Regions from separate parts of the Azospirillum mesophilum genome, predicted to be linked through region 2. Evidence: predicted binding sites of a transcription regulator. Region 2 holds the regulator's gene; each other region holds the start of a gene.
What was found. Region 2 encodes LexA, which represses DNA repair genes until DNA is damaged. Its sites were predicted from a motif close to ATGTTCTANTTTGGTTC; they were not measured.
Positions count from the first base shown of each region.

Region 1: a site for LexA is predicted at 1,129-1,145, ahead of recA (recombinase RecA). Genes of this name have one in related genera too.
Region 3: a site for LexA is predicted at 1,378-1,394, ahead of ACSVC7_RS19160 (PA0069 family radical SAM protein). Genes of this name have one in related genera too.
Region 4: a site for LexA is predicted at 1,310-1,326, ahead of ACSVC7_RS00890 (S24 family peptidase). Genes of this name have one in related genera too.

Region 1 is NZ_JBPXMQ020000003.1:67,904-71,853, forward strand. It holds gene ACSVC7_RS04500 (PAS domain-containing hybrid sensor histidine kinase/response regulator) at 1-953, shown strand, start outside; gene recA (recombinase RecA) at 1,198-2,277, shown strand; gene ACSVC7_RS04510 (hypothetical protein) at 2,351-2,989, opposite strand; gene ACSVC7_RS04515 (transporter) at 3,168-3,950, opposite strand, start outside.
Region 2 is NZ_JBPXMQ020000007.1:129,305-133,254, forward strand. It holds gene gltX (glutamate--tRNA ligase) at 1-147, opposite strand, end outside; gene ACSVC7_RS10180 (ComEC/Rec2 family competence protein) at 272-2,413, shown strand; gene lexA (transcriptional repressor LexA) at 2,426-3,124, opposite strand; gene ACSVC7_RS10190 (molybdopterin molybdotransferase MoeA) at 3,252-3,950, opposite strand, start outside.
Region 3 is NZ_JBPXMQ020000019.1:100,731-104,680, reverse strand. It holds gene ACSVC7_RS19170 (4-(cytidine 5'-diphospho)-2-C-methyl-D-erythritol kinase) at 1-714, shown strand, start outside; gene ACSVC7_RS19165 (glycine zipper 2TM domain-containing protein) at 727-1,251, opposite strand; gene ACSVC7_RS19160 (PA0069 family radical SAM protein) at 1,419-2,516, shown strand; gene ACSVC7_RS19155 (DUF190 domain-containing protein) at 2,573-2,932, shown strand; gene crcB (fluoride efflux transporter CrcB) at 3,301-3,696, shown strand; gene pyk (pyruvate kinase) at 3,724-3,950, opposite strand, start outside.
Region 4 is NZ_JBPXMQ020000001.1:184,535-188,484, reverse strand. It holds gene ACSVC7_RS00905 (hypothetical protein) at 1-370, opposite strand, end outside; gene ACSVC7_RS00900 (hypothetical protein) at 418-822, opposite strand; gene ACSVC7_RS00895 (hypothetical protein) at 819-1,196, opposite strand; gene ACSVC7_RS00890 (S24 family peptidase) at 1,393-2,025, shown strand; gene ACSVC7_RS00885 (hypothetical protein) at 2,098-2,394, shown strand; gene ACSVC7_RS00880 (hypothetical protein) at 2,399-3,061, opposite strand; gene ACSVC7_RS00875 (branched-chain amino acid aminotransferase) at 3,196-3,950, opposite strand, start outside.

The sequences.
Region 1 (3,950 bases), on a different contig from region 2:
CCTTCTCGCGCCAGCAGACCTTGCAGCCGCGCGTGCTCAGCGTCACCGACGTGCTGGCGGAGCTGGCGAACCTGATGCGGCGCCTGATCGGCGAGAACATCGAGCTGAAGATGCTGCACGGCCGCGACATCGGCAACGTGAAGGTGGACCAGAACCAGCTGGAGCAGGTGATCATCAACCTCGTGGTCAACGCGCGCGACGCCATGGCCGGGGGCGGGCGCCTGACCATCGTGACCTCCAACCACTCCGTGGACCGCCCGCAGCGCCGCGAGCACGAGACCATCCCGCCCGGCGAGTACGTCTCCATCGAGGTCATCGACACCGGCTGCGGCATTCCGAAGGAAAACCTCCAGCGCATCTTCGAGCCCTTCTTCTCGACCAAGGAGGTCGGGTCGGGCACCGGGCTCGGCCTGTCCACGGTCTACGGCATCGTGCGGCAGACCGGCGGCTTCGTTCTCGTCGATTCGGTGGTGGGGGAGGGGACCACCTTCACCATCCTGCTGCCCCGCCACATGGGCGAGGTCAAGCGCCCCGACCAGGGCGAGGCGCGCGAGCGGCGCGGCAGCGACCTGACCGGCTCCGGCACCATCCTGCTGGTGGAGGACGAGGACGCCGTGCGCGTCTTCTCCGCCCGCGCGCTGCGCAACAAGGGCTATCAGGTGCTGGAGGCCAAGAACGGCGAGGCCGCCCTGCAGCAGATCGGCGACGACGGCAGCGGCATCGACCTGCTGATCACCGACGTGGTGATGCCGCAGATGGACGGCCCGACGCTTGCCCGCCACGTCCGCCAGAAACTGCCCGACATGAAGGTGATCTTCATTTCCGGCTACGCCGAGGACCGCCTGGGCGACATCGACGGGGTGGAGGTCGCCCACTTCCTTCCCAAGCCCTTCTCGCTGAAGCAGCTCGCCTCCAAGGTGAAGGAGGTCATCCGGGAGGGGAAGGCGTCGTAGGGCGGGAGAAGGGGGGGCGGGAGAACGACGGTCGCCGGGCTTTCCCCCTTGCCCGGTCCGTCCATCGTCACCATACCAAGGGTCCCCCACCAAGAGTCCCCCTGTGGCGTTCGAGCAAGGGACGAAGGCAGAGCGAGAGTGAGAACGTTTCGCGAACTTTTGCCTTTGCCGGCAGGAACAAAACTGGTACGATGTGCCCCGTTGCAAGACCTTTGACCGTGTGGTCTAACAAGGGGAGACGGGCATGTCGTCCGCACAGCTTCGTTTGGTCGAGAAGGATTCCATGGATAAGCAAAAGGCCCTGGATGCCGCGCTGGCGCAGATCGAGCGCGCCTTTGGCAAGGGCTCGATCATGAAGCTCGGCGCCCGCGAGAACACGGTCGAGACGGAGGTCATTTCCACCGGCTCGCTCGGCCTCGACATCGCGCTGGGCATCGGCGGCCTGCCGCGCGGCCGCATCATCGAGATTTACGGGCCGGAAAGCTCGGGCAAGACGACGCTGGCGCTGCACGCCATCGCCCAGGCCCAGAAGAACGGCGGCACCTGCGCCTTCGTGGACGCGGAGCACGCGCTCGACCCGGCCTACGCCCGCAAGCTCGGCGTGAACGTCGACGAGTTGCTGATCTCACAGCCCGACGCCGGCGAGCAGGCGCTGGAAATCGCCGACACGCTGGTGCGCTCCGGCGCGGTGGACGTGCTGGTGGTCGACTCGGTCGCCGCGCTGGTGCCGCGCGCCGAACTGGAAGGCGAGATGGGCGACAGCCACGTCGGCCTGCACGCCCGCCTGATGAGCCAGGCGCTGCGCAAGCTGACCGGCTCCATCTCCAAGTCGAACTGTCTGGTCATCTTCATCAACCAGATCCGCCTGAAGATCGGCGTGATGTTCGGCAACCCGGAGACGACGACCGGCGGCAACGCGCTGAAGTTCTACGCCTCCGTCCGCCTGGACATCCGGCGCATCGGCTCCATCAAGGACCGCGAGACGGTGGTGGGCAACCAGACCCGCGTGAAGGTGGTGAAGAACAAGATGGCCCCGCCGTTCCGCGTGGTCGAGTTCGACATCATGTACGGCGAGGGCGTGTCCAAGGTGGGCGAGCTTCTCGACCTCGGCATCCAGGCCGGCGTGGTTGAGAAGTCCGGCGCGTGGTTCAGCTACGACGGCACCCGCATCGGCCAGGGCCGCGAGAACGCCAAGACCTACCTGCGCAACAACCCGGCCACGGCCGACGCCATCGAGGCGAAGATCCGCGGCAACGCCGGCCTCGTCGCCGACGCGATGATGGGCACCCCGGAAACCGACGGCGACGCCGCCACGCCGGAATAAGGCGCGGCAGTCCTGCGCTGACGAAAAAGCCCCTCCCCGGTTTGCCGGGGAGGGGCTTTTTATTGAAGTGACGTCAGAGGCCTATCGTGAGCGCGCCAAAACGCAGTCGGCTGTTCAACAGATAATCAAAGATGTGTTTCTCGTCCTCGGCAATTTTATCCCGGCACTCCTGATAGCATTTCGCGGCGTCCGACTTCTTTATCTCGGAGGATGTGGCGTGAGGGTTTGATGTGACCTTCCGCAGGCAGAAGCGTTTGGCGGTCAAATGGTCTTCTCTCTCCGGCCTGAGGTCATGCTTGCCGGCTGTGTAATACATCATAATTCCTTCAAAATTGAAATGAGATCGGAATAAATCGCTCCCAGATTGAGAAAACTGCAGCATAACGTCGCCGACAATCTCGCTGTTCATGCTCTCTTTCCGGCCTCTCCTGATGCGCTCGCTCTTCAGTCCAATCATTTGCAGGCTATCGAGTCCCTTATGAAAATTCACAACGCCTTTGTGGTAATGTGACACTGAAACGCTATCAAACAATATTGTGAATTCGGCATGGCTGTTCGGGATTTTGCCTCTGTAAATCGACAGCAGAGACTTTCTTATGTTCAAGTCATCCTCATCAATATAATACATATTGTATACGCCAAAATATTTTTCCGAAGCCTCTTTCAGTTCATCTTCTGAGTATGGCCTGCAAACAAAAAACATTCTTTTCATACCGGCCTCCAGGCAATGTCTTTTTGATTAAGGCGGACGGCTTGCAGGCTGGTCGATGCGCCTTATTGTCGCTCCGGTGTGGTGCTCGACCGACGAAAAAAGCCCTTCTCCGGCGGAGAAGGGCTTTCCTTGCGGAGGAGGTGGAGGGATGGCTCCGCCTTCCGAAATGGATGTCCGCTTAGAACGGAAGGATCAGGCGGCCCCAGGCGCGGGTGTCGTCGCCGCCGTAGTTGTTCTCGTGGACCGTGCGGGTCAGGTAGCCCTGCAGGATCACCTTGTCGAAGTTGTAGCCGACCAGGGCGCCCAGCGCGACCTGCTCCTGCTTCTTATAGTTCGACGTCGGCTTGTTCACGTCCCAGGACGCGAAGCCGACCGGGCCGACCGTCCACTTGCCGAAATTCTTCGTCGCGGTCACGTCGAGGTTCACGAAATCGGGGTTGGTCGTCCGCGACACCGAGCGGGTGTTGATGCCGTAGATGGTGTTGGCGGTCAGGTTCCAGTCGTCGGCGGTGTAGCTGATGCCCAGCCGCTGGTTGATGGACGTCGTGTCGAAGCCCAGCTTGTTGCCCACCGGCAGGTAGACGCCCAGCAGGTAGCTGACGCCCAGGCCGTTGCCCAGATCCCAGGCCAGCTGGCCGGCCAGGAACGGGTTGTAGATGCCGCTGGTGTAATTGCTGTCCTGGACGCCGACCGCAAGCGCCGGCAGGGCGGCCAGAAGCTGCACGCGCGCACCCAGCACCTTCGCGGGCGTCGCCCAGGCCACCACCGGGATGTTCACGGCCAGCGTCGTGTCGGGCGCGCCGTTCTGCCCCTCGCGAACGCCCCAGTCGAACGTATCGACGAAATAGACGCCTTCCGGCAGCGGCGCGCCAACGGCCAAGCCGACGGTCTCACCCGGCTGGGTGACCGAGCCGGCCAGCGTCGGGGTCGACGTGGTGCAAAGCGCCGCCACGCAGGCCGC
Region 2 (3,950 bases):
CGAGCGCTGGCGGTCGGTGTCCTCGATGCGCAGCAGGTACTTGCCGCCGGTGTGGCGGGCGTACAGCCAGTTGAACAGCGCGGTGCGGGCGCCGCCGATATGGAGAAAGCCGGTGGGCGACGGGGCGAAACGGGTGACGACGGTCATCGGTGGCTCAATTCCGGGTTCAGCACTGCTACAGTGGTGCGGTGGTGTAACACATTAGGCGCGTGTGGGGCATTTGCCATGCGCGCATGGGCGCCAGAATAGGCCAGAATGGGATGGCGTGGCGGTGACCGAAGGTCTATTGGACGAGGATGGGGCGTACCCTGCGCAGGACGAGCCCCGTCCGGGACCGGTCGCCCGTGCGCTGGGCGGGCTCGCCGGGCTTCTGGCCGCCGAGCGGGAGCGCTGGGCGCTCTGGGCGCCGGTCGGCGTCGGCGGTGGCGTTGCGCTGTATTTCGCGTTGCCCACCGAACCGCCGCTGTGGCTTGGGCCGTCCGCAACCATCCTGTGCCTTCTCGCGCTGTGGGTGTTGCGCCGGCGGCTCGGTGCCGTGATAGGGTCCGTGGCGCTGCTGAGCGTCGCGCTGGGCTTCGCCGTGGCGCAGACCCGCACCGCGATGGTCGCCGCCCCCATCCTGACGCGCGACGTGGGACCGGCCATGGTCACCGGGCGCGTCCTGTCGGTGGAGCGGCAGCCGGCTGGCGCGCGCATGCTCGTCGGCGATTTGTCGGTCGACAAGCTGAAGCCGGAGGCGACTCCGGCCAAGGCGCGACTCCGGCTGCCGGCGAAGTTCGTGCCGCCGGAGGCCGGGACCGTGGTCCGGATGCGCGCGGTCCTCCATCCGCCGGCACCACCGCCGGAACCGGGCGCCTTCGACTTCCAACGCCGGGCCTTCTTCCAGGGCTTCGGCGCGGTGGGATTCGTGCTGGGCACGCCGGAGGTTCTGAACGCGCCGCCGGTGTCCGGTTGGGACGTCGTTACGGTCGCCTTCGACCGGGCGCGCGCGGTGATCGCGGAGCGGGTGCAGCGCGCCATTCCCGACCCGGTGGAAGCCAGCGTCACCGCCGCCCTGCTGAATGGGGAGGAGGTGGCGATCCCGGAACCGGTCATGGACGCCTTCCGCAACAGCGGCCTCGCGCACCTGCTGTCCATCTCCGGCCTGCATGTGGGCATCGCGGCCGGCATCGTCTTCTGGGTCGTGCGTGCCCTGCTGGCGCTGGTGCCCTGGATCGCGCTGCGCTGGCCGATCAAAAAGATCGCGGCGGCGTTCGGCATCGTCTCCGCCATGGCCTACACGATGCTGGTCGGGGCGCCCGTGCCGACGGTGCGGTCGGTGCTGATGACCGGGCTGATCATGGGGGCGGTGATCGCCGACCGATCACCGCTCAGCATGCGGCTGGTCGCCTTCGCCGGGATCGTTACCGTCCTGATGGAACCGGAAGGCATGCTCGGCCCCAGCTTCCAGATGTCCTTCGCGGCCGTGGTGGCGCTGATCGCCGTCTTCGAGGTCGCGAATCCGGTGCTGGTTCGGTGGCGAAAGGGGGCGGGATGGCTCCTCCAGGGTCTACTGCATCTGGCCGGCATTGCCTTCACCAGCGTGATCGCGACGCTCGCGACGACACCGTATTCGCTGTTCCACTTCCAGCAGGTGGCTTTCTACGGCGTGCTGTCGAACATGGTTGCCATTCCCGTGACCTCCGTCTGGGTCATGCCATGGAGCCTGATGGCCTATCTGCTGATGCCCTTCGGGCTGGAGGCGCCGGCGCTGATCGCGATGAACTGGGGCGACCGGCTGGTGATCTGGACGGCGGAGGTCACCGCAGCCCTACCCGGAGCCGCCATCCTCATCCCGGCCATGCCCGGTTGGGGCATCGGGGCGGTGACGGGCGGCGGCCTGTGGCTGGTGATCTGGAGCGGGCGTTGGAGGATGCTCGGCCTCGTGCCGATAATGGCCGGAATGTTGTCGCCGGCGCTGACTCCTCGACCGGACATCCTGGTCACCGGCGACGGAACGGTGATGGCCGTCCGCACGGCGGAGGGACATCTCAGCCTGTCGGCCAAGGCCGACGGACGCGCGGCGGAAACCTGGTTGCGGCGGGACGGGCGCGAGGGGCCGGCGGATGTTTGGCCGCCGGAGGGCGTCAGCCTCGACGGGCGGCTGCGTTGCGACGTGTTGGGATGCGTTTACCGGCTGAACGGCCGGACCATCGCTCTGCTGCGCACGCCGGACGCCTTGCCGGAGGACTGCACCCTCGCCGACGCGGTGATCATCGCCGAACCGGCGCGTGGGTGCCGGGCGCCGCTGGTCATCGACCGCTGGCGCCTGCGCCGCGAGGGAGCGCAGGCGCTGTACGTCTCCATGAAGGGCGTACGCGTGCAGAGCGTCCGGGACGTACGCGGCGACCGCCCGTGGACGATGCCGCGTTGATCGTCCGTAGTCTCAGTACTTCCGAACCAGCCCGACGAGACGGCCCTGGACGCGCACCCGGTCGGCACCGAAGATGCGGGTCTCGTAGGCGGCGTTGGCGGGTTCCAGGGCGATGGTGTTGCCCTTGCGGCGCAGCCGCTTGAGCGTCACTTCGGCTTCGTCCACCAGGGCCACGACGATGGAGCCGTTCTCAGCCCCGTCGCAGCGTTGGATGATCACCGTGTCGTGGTCGAGGATGCCCGCCTCGACCATCGAGTCACCGGCAACCTCCAGCGCGTAGTGGTCGCCCGTGCTGAGCATGGCGGCGGGAATGTCCACGTAGGCCGAGTTGTCGCGCAACGCCTCGATGGGCGTGCCGGCGGCGATGCGGCCGTAGAGCGGGAGTTGCACCGTTTCCGACGCGGGGTTCGCCTCGCGGCCGGCGAAGGCGAAGTCGCCCTTGATGACGTTCGGCTGGAACTTGGCGCGCGGGGGCCGGCCGCGGCCGGCCTCCAGCCCCTCCGGCAAGCGCAGTACCTCCAGCGCGCGGGCGCGGTGGGGCAGGCGGCGGATAAAGCCGCGTTCCTCCAGGCCCGTGATCAGGCGGTGGATGCCGGACTTCGACTTGAGGCCGAGCGCGTCCTTCATCTCGTCGAAGGAGGGGGACACACCGCCCTGACCAAGCCGCTCGTGGATGAAAAGCAGCAATTCATGCTGCTTGCGCGTGAGCATTTGTGCCTCCCGGCCGGTGCCGCACTGGACATGGAACAAAAGTAAAACGTTCCACTCTGTTCTAGTTTGGTTCCCAACCGCCGTCAAGCCCCGGAAGACGTGGCCCAACACAATTCCGCGGCATCTTTTACAGAGAGAGTACACCGCCCGAGAGTGGGATGACCGGAACGCGGTCGCCGGGCTCTGCCGCCGGGGCGTTGGGCGGGCGCCGGATCAGGCAGTCGGCCTTGGCGAGGCGCGACATCATGGCGTTGTCCTGGCGCGGGAAAGGCGTCGCGACCGCGTCCCCGCAGGAATCCAGGGTCAGGGCGGCGCGCACGAAGTCTTCGCGCGAATCGTTGGCCTTCAAGGGCGCGTCAAGTCTTGCCCATTGGGGAGCGTCGTCGGTCGGCAGTCCCTGAAGAACGCGCAGGATCGGCTGCAGGAACAGGACGGCGGCCACGCCCGTGGACACCGGGTTGCCGGGCAGGCCGAGCAGCGGCACCGCACCGCCCGTGCCGAACATCATCGCTTTGCCCGGCTTCATGGCGACGGCGGTGAACGCGAGGCTGAGGCCGCCCAGGACGTTCCGCACGAAATCGTAATCGCCCTGGGACGCGCCGCCCGTCGTCACCAGCAGGTCGCAGCCCGCCGCGCCGGCCGCCATGGCGGCGAGGCTTGCCGGGTCGTCCTTGGCGATGCCGAGATTGTGCGCGATGCCGCCCTGAGTCGCGACCAGCGCGCAGAGGCCGAGCGCGTTGGAACTGACGATCTGGCTCGGCCCCAGCGGCTCGCCGGGAAGCGCGATCTCGTCGCCGGTGGCCAGCACCGCGACGCGCGGGCGCCG
Region 3 (3,950 bases), on a different contig from region 2:
GCGCTGGTCGTGCTGGAGAAGGTGCTGCCGGTCGCCTCGGGCATCGGTGGCGGCTCCGCGGACGCGGCGGCGACGCTGCGCGGGCTCGCCCGCCTGTGGGACGTGCCGGTGACCGACCCGCGGCTCTATGAGGTCGGGGCCTCGCTGGGGGCCGACGTGCCGGTGTGCCTCGCCGGACGGTCCTGCTATTTCGGCGGCATCGGGGAGGTGCTGGACGAGGCCCCCGCCCTGCCGGAAACCCATGTGGTGCTGGTCAACCCCGGCGTGCCGGTGCCGACCCCCGCCGTCTTCAAGGCCCGCACGGGCGGCTTCTCGCAGCCCGCCCGCTTCACCGAGGTCCCGGCCGATGCCGCCGCGCTCGCCGCCCTGCTGCGGGAGCGCCGCAACGACCTGACCGAGCCGGCCCTGACCGTCGCCCCGGTCATCGCCGATGCGCTGGCGGCGCTGGAGTCCACGCCGGCCTGCCTGTTGGCTCGCCTGTCGGGCAGTGGCGCGACCTGCTTTGGCCTCTACGCCGGCGCCGACGACGCCACGGCCGCCGCCCGCTCCATCCAGGCCACACAGCCGCGCTGGTGGGTCAAGGCCGCCCGCCTGCTGCCCACCCCGGCGGACGCGCCGCCGCTGCCGAAGGGGATCACGGTCTACCCCGGCTCCGCCACTGCCCCGCCGCCGCCCGTGCCCTTCCCGGACACCGGCGGCTGGGGCGTGGGCTGAGCAAAAGAACGATCAGCAGCCCCCGCCACGGGTCATCGCGCCGCCGAGCATGGCGCCGCCGAGCGTGCCGGCGGCCGTCGCGGCCAGCTTGCCGTCGCCACGGCCGAACTGCGAGCCGACCAGACCGCCGACCGCCGCCCCGCCAAGCACACCGACCAGATCGCCCCCGAGCGGACTGCCGTCGAGCGGCCCACCGCAATCGACCGGAGCGGGCGCCCGATGGACGACGCGCGGCGCGCGCTGCACGATCACCGGCGGCTCTTCCTCCTCCACCACGATCGGGGCCGGGGCGTAATGCACCACCGGCGGGGCCTGCCGGATGATGACCGGGGGCGGGCGGCGGACGATCACCACCTCGTCGTCGTCCTCGTAATACTCGCGGCCGTGATGGTGATGCCCGTGCTTCGCGCGCCAGCCGTGGGCCGGCGCCCAGTCGGGCGGATCGGCCAGGACCGGCGCGGCGCCGGCGGAAAGGGCGACCAGACCAGCCATCAGCGCGACGGCGAGGGACTTGGGAGCGAAGCGGATGTGCGACATGGAAGCTCCAAGAAACGGTTCTTACCCGGATGAACGCCGGAGGCCGCGTCTTTCTTCCACCGATCAACCGTGGCGGGGCAGAGACAATTTGGGGGTAGCCGATCGGCCAGGGGAACGGCCGCGCTCAAGTTCTTGATCTGTTCCTATTGCCGTGCCAGAATTGCGCCATGGTGGACGAACTGCCCGATGTGCCGCTCCCAAACATGCCCCGCAAGGGACGCGGGGCGGTCAGCAACCGCAGCGGCCGGTACGAGCGCGAGGCGCGCGTCGCCGTGGACGACGGCTGGCGCACCTGGGAGGACGAGGATGTTCCCCCGCTGCGCACCACCCAGTCCGTGGACAGCAGCCGCACCATCATCACCCGCAACCAATCCCCCGACATCCCTTTCGACCGCTCGGTGAACCCCTACAAGGGTTGCGAGCACGCCTGCATTTACTGCTTCGCCCGCCCGACCCACGCCTACCTCGGCCTCTCCCCCGGCCTGGACTTCGAGACGAAAATTTTCCGGAAGGCCAACGCGGCGGACCTGCTGGCCGCGGAACTGCGCGCCAAGTCCTACCGCTGCGCACCCCTGGCGCTGGGTGCCAACACCGACCCCTACCAGCCCGTCGAGCGGGAACAGCGCATCACGCGCGGCATCCTTGAGGTGTGCCGCGACTTCAACCAACCGGTGATGATCGTCACGAAGTCGGCACTGGTGCTGCGCGACCTCGACATCCTGGCGCCGATGGCGGCCAAGGGCCTCGTCAACGTCGGCATGTCCCTCACGACGCTCGACCGCGATCTGGCGCGCCGGCTGGAGCCACGGGCCAGCACGCCACCCCGGCGCCTTACCGCCATGCGGGAGTTGACGCAGGCCGGCGTGCCGGTCGCCGCGCTCGCCAGCCCAATGATCCCCGCGCTGAACGACCACGAACTGGAGGCGATCCTGCAAGCGGCGGCGGAGGCCGGCGCGACGCAGGCCAACTATATCTTGCTGCGGCTGCCGCTGGAGATCGGCGACCTGTTCGAGGAATGGCTGCGCGCCCACGCGCCGAACCGGGCGGAGCGGGTGCTAAGCCTGATCCGCCAGTGCCGGGACGGAGGGCTGTACAAATCCGGCTTCGGCAACCGCATGACGGGCTCCGGCCCGGTCGCGGAGCTGCTGTCGAAGCGCTTCAAGCTGGCTTGCAAGCGCTTCGGCCTCAACGCCCGCGACGCCAACCTGAACTGCGCTGATTTCAAGCCGCCGCCGGCGCCGGGCGACCAGCTGACGCTGCTTTGAGCCGCCGCCGACCCCATATGGACGGAAGGCTCTCAGGCAATGGGGAGGGCGCCACCATGACCGTTCCGAAAAACGCGGTGCTGCTGCGGATCTTCATCGGCGAAGACGACCGCCACGACGGCAAGCCGCTCTACGAATGCATCGTCATGAAGGCGCGCGAGATGCACCTCGCCGGTGCGACGGTGCTGCGCGGCGCCATGGGGTTCGGCCACTCCAGCCGGGTGCACACCACCAAGATCCTCCGGCTTTCCCAGGATCTTCCGCTCGTCGTCGAGATCGTCGACAGCGAGGACAAGGTGAACGGCTTCCTGCCGGTCCTCGACGGCATGATGAAGAGCGGTCTGGTGACGCTGGAAAAGGTCCAGGTGCTCCAGTATGGGGAGGAAACCATCCGCGAACCGACCCGCCTGACCTGACAAATACGGTTTTGCGGAGCCCTTCCTCTCTCATTCCGTCATCCCCGCGAAGGCGGGGATCCAGTCTGTTCAAGCACTTATGTGCGGAGCTTTCTGGATCCCCGCCTTCGCGGGGATGACGACGGAAGGTCTTCGTCCAACATCTCACAGTCTCTCAACCCGCCACACCCGGAGCTATGCGAGCGGTTGATTCCCGGGCGGACTTGTGTACCCTCCCCACACCGCCCGCGAGGGATGGCGCCTCCTGCCGCGCATGCCCGTGGCGGGAGTCGCCTGAACCCCTCCGTTCCCGGTTCTTGCCGTGGCCCTGCGTCCATCCGGTCCAACCACCCCGGGCCAACCACGCCCATCACGAGACGAGCATGTTCCTGACCTACAGCCTGGTCGCCCTCGGCGGCGCGATCGGCAGCGTTGCCCGCTTCTGGTGTTCCGGTCTGGTCGCCAACGCCGTCGGGCAGACCTTCCCCTGGGGCACCCTGGTGGTGAACGTCGCCGGAAGCTTCGTCATCGGCTTCACCGCCACGCTGACCGGCCCGGACGGCCGCCTCTTCGTCCCGTCGGACGCCCGGATCTTCGTGATGACCGGCATCTGCGGGGGTTACACGACCTTTTCGTCCTTCTCGCTCCAGACGCTTGGGCTGATGCAGGACGGCGAGTGGTTCCAGGCGGGGTGGAACGTCGTGCTCTCCGTCGTGCTGTGCATGATTTCGGTCTGGCTTGGGCATGTTGCCGCGGCCAGCCTCAACCAGCTCAAGGGGGCGTGAGGTCCGGGGACTTCACGGGGGCTCGGCTCAGGTCTTGCCCAGCTGGATCACGCGCAGATTGTTGGTCGTCCCCGCCTGGGCGAAGGGGATGCCGGCCACCACGACCATGAAGTCGTTGGGCTGCGCGAAGCCCTCCGACTGCGCGATGCGGGTGGCGCGCTCCACCATCTCCTCGTAGGTGTGGATGTCCTCCGACGGGACGCTGTGGGCGCCCCACAGCAGGCACAGGCGGCGGGACACCGCGCCGTGCGGCG
Region 4 (3,950 bases), on a different contig from region 2:
GCCAGGAGGTCTGCACCGTGCCCGCGCGGCTGCGCGCGCGCCGTTGCAGCAGTTCCTCGGCGGCCTTGGCGACCTCCGGATCGGCCGAAGTGGTCGGGGTGGCGGTCGGGTCAGGCTGAGTGGTGGCCGGGACCGGCGTTGGAGCCGGCTCCGGAACGGCGACCGGGGTCGTCACCCACCAGGGCGGGGTGGCCGTCGGTGCCGGCTCGGGCGCGGGGGTCGGGGGCGCGACGGGAGCGGGCACCGGGGCGGGTTGCGGGGACGGCGTTGGATCGGGCGCGGGTGCGGGTGCGGGGGCCGGCGTCTCCACCACCGGCGTGGGGGCGGGCTGCGGCGTGGACGGCCGGGGGGCCTTGAACAGGTTGGCCATGGACGGATCTCCCGTGTCGGGGTTGAGGGCGGGGGATGGTTTGGGATTCAGGCGGGGGTGGCGGCGCGGGTCAGCCGGCGGTAGAGCTGCCAGGGCGTCAGGATGCCGGGGGCATGCAGCCCCAGGAGGCGTTTGACCGCCTCCACGCAGGTGAAGGGCGCCCAGGGAGCCGGGCGGGTCAGGGCGCGCCGCACCGGCGCCGCGACCACCGCCATGCCCAGCCCGCGGAACCAGCCCGGCAGGTCGTAGCCGGCGGGCAGGTCCAGCACCGCCACGTCGGTGTAGGGGGACAGCGGGTCCACGACGACCCAGTGCCGCCCGTCGTTCAGGATCGCGAAGCAGTGCCGGAACCCCGGCCGCAGCAGCCGCAGCCACCACAGCTCCGCATCGCCCCGGAACACCACCCAGGCGCGGGGCACGGGCTCGGCGCCGGCGGCGGGCGGGCTGCTCATTGCACGATGCCCTTTTCGCGCAGCACGGGGCTCAACTGGGTGAAGGCTTCGCGCCACAGGGTGTGGGCGCGCTGCTCGCGGTGGCGCTGCGGGTCGGGCGCCAGCAGGCGGCGGCCGTAGTGGACGAGCACATGCAGGTGGTCGCGCAGCAGCAGGCGGTGGCGGTACAGCCGGTCCACGGCGCGCAGCACGTCGCCGGGCTCGCAGGGGCGGGAAACCAGCCCCCGCCCGGCCACGATGCGGGCACCGGCCGCTTTGGCCTCCTGGGCCTGGACGGACCAGAACCACGCCTCCTCCGCGCTGCCGAAGGGGACCCCGCAGGAATCGGAGATGGACGCGGGGATGGACGTGGTAACGCTGCGCTGAAGCGCCATGGCCGGAGCCTCCTTTTTAAATGCACGCTGAGCGTTCGCAGAGCCGGCCTGTCTCATCCAAAGGGCCGGCTCGGAGCCGTATTGCGCGGCAAAGGCGAACATCTGTTCTCGTTATGTACTGATTTTATTCCTTGGTCAAGGACTTTATGAAAAGCTTCCTAGGGACGCCCCGCGCGGTTTATGAGATTATCGTCCCATGCTGAAACACGCGGACATCTGGCGGGCCATCGACCGCCTTGCGGCGCAGAACGGGCTGTCGGCGTCCGGGCTGGCGCGGCGCGCCGGGCTCGACCCCACGACCTTCAACAAGAGCAAGCGGACCACCGGCGACGGAAAGCTCCGCTGGCCCTCGACCGAAAGCGTCTCCAAGGTGCTGGAGGCGACCGGAGCGTCGCTATCGGAGTTCGTGAGCCTTGTCGGCGAGGCCGCCGGTCCCGGCGCCCTTCAGCGCGTGCCGGTCATTGGTTACGCCCAGGCGGGCAACGCCGGCTATTTCGACGATGCCGGCTTCCCGTCAGGCGTGGGATGGGACGAGCTTCTGTTCCCCAGCATCGGCGACCCGCACGCCTACGCGCTGGAGATTTCCGGCGACAGCATGGACCCGGTCTATCGCGACGGCGACACCATCATCGTGTCCCCGGCCGCGCAGATCCGCCGCAACGACCGCGTGGTGGTGCGCACCAAGGGCGGCGAGGTGATGGCCAAGCAGCTGGTGCGCGAGACGGCGACGAAGATCGAGCTGATGTCGATCAACCGCGCCCACCCGGACCGCAGCATCCCGCGCGCCGATGTGGCGTGGATGGCCCGCATCGTCTGGGCGAGCCAGTAGCCCCCTTCGGGGCAGCGCGTCCTAGGACAATTATCCTTGACAGGAACGGATGCGCTCCGTAGCATCCGCCCTATGACGCGCGCCGCCCATCCCTCGACCGACAGCCTGGACCGCAGTTATGACGGCGCTCCGCCGCGTGAAATCCTGCGTCTGGCGATGCTGGGCGGACGTGAACGTCACGACACCCGCGCCCGCGCCGCCGTTCAGCGCCTGCACGGCCAGCTTGCCGCGGAAGCGCGCCTTGGCGCCGCCCGCCGCCGCGCCGCCCTGCCCGCCTCCGGCGCGCCGACGGACTCCTGGCTGACGCGCTTGTCGGCAACGCTGGCGCACCACCGCCACGCGGCGCGCGCCATCGCCGACTCCGTTTGACCTCTTACGACGCCGCCCCGCCGTCCGGCTTGGTCGGCACGACCACCGGCCCCGGAGTGGGCACCGCATCGCCCACCGCCGTCGCCAGCGCGACCGCAGCCGTTTCCGTCCGCTTCGGCACCGCGGCCTTGCGCGCCGGCCGGGCCTTCGGAACCGGCTTTTCCGCCGCGGCGGGTTTCTTCTCAGGCACCGGCTTCTTATCGGCCGGCGGCGTAGCGACCACCTCGGCGGCCGGTGCCGCGTCAACCTTGGGAGCGGATGCCTTGTCCCGGTCCTTCTCCGCGCTCTTCTTCACCTTGCCCTTGGAAAAGCCGGCCTTGCGCATCGCGGCCTTCAGCTCATCCCAGGCCGCGCGGATTTCGACGGCGAAGTCCTTCGCCTCCTCGTCGCGGTGGCTGCGGAAATACTCGGCCGCGGCGCGCATCTGGGCGGGAAGCGTTTCGGCCCCGGCGCGCACCGCCTCGTCGCGCAGCGTGTTCTGCCGGGTCGCCAGATAGGTCGTGATTTCCGACAGTTCTTCCGGCGTGCAAGCCTTGTGGAGCTTGTCGGTGATGGCCGGCGCCGCCTTGTCGATCTTGCCCAGAACCTCCGAGCGCCCGCGCTTCAGATCCGGGTCGTAGGTGGTGCGGATCACCTGGATCACGCGGCGCCGTTCACGGAATTGCATTCTGTACCCCTCCTGCCATGACGGCCCCGGTTCCGGCCGGAGCCGCCGACTCGAGATCCATCATGCCCGCGAACGGGCCGTCTATCAAGCCGGGCTTCGGGCCGCATACCGCCCGATTTCAGGCGCTCGCCGCCTCAACGGAAGGCGAATTCCCAGTAGAGCGCGCGGGCACGGGTTGAGACCGGACCCGCCGGAAGCTCCCGACCCTCCAGCCGCGTCACCGGCAAGACCTTGGCATAGTTGCCGGTGGAGAAGACCTCCTCCGCCTCCATCAGGTCGCGGGCGGTCAGCGTGCCCTCCTCCACCACAGCACCGTCCTCGCGCAGCAGCGCGATCACCCGTTGGCGCGTGATGCCGTTCAGGAAGGTGCCGTTCGGCACGGGCGTGCGGATCACCCCGCCCTGGACCCCGCCCTGAACGATGAACAGATTGGCCGTCGCGAACTCCGCCACGTTGCCGATGGGGTCCAGCATGACCGCGTTGTCGAAGCCCCGCTCCCGCGCCTCCTTCAGCGCCAGCCCGGCGTTGGGATAGAGGCAGGCGGCCTTGGCTTCGGTCGGCGCCATGGTCGGACTTGGGCGGCGCCGGGTGGACAGGCAAGCGGTGAAGCCGGCGGCACTCGGCAGCGGGGCCTCGTAGACCGACAGCACGAAGCGCGTGCTCTCCGGGTCCGGCGCGACGAAGCCGTCCTCCGCGTAGAACATGGGCCGGATGTACAGCTCGGCCTCTTTGGGGAAGCGGCGGATGCCGTCCCAGCACAGTTCCTCGATCTCACCGGCGGTCAGCATGGGGGCCAAGCCCATGGCCTGCGCGGAGCGCACGACACGGGCGCAGTGCCGGTCGAGGTCCGGTGCCACGCCCTGGAAGGCCCGCGCCCCGTCGAACACGG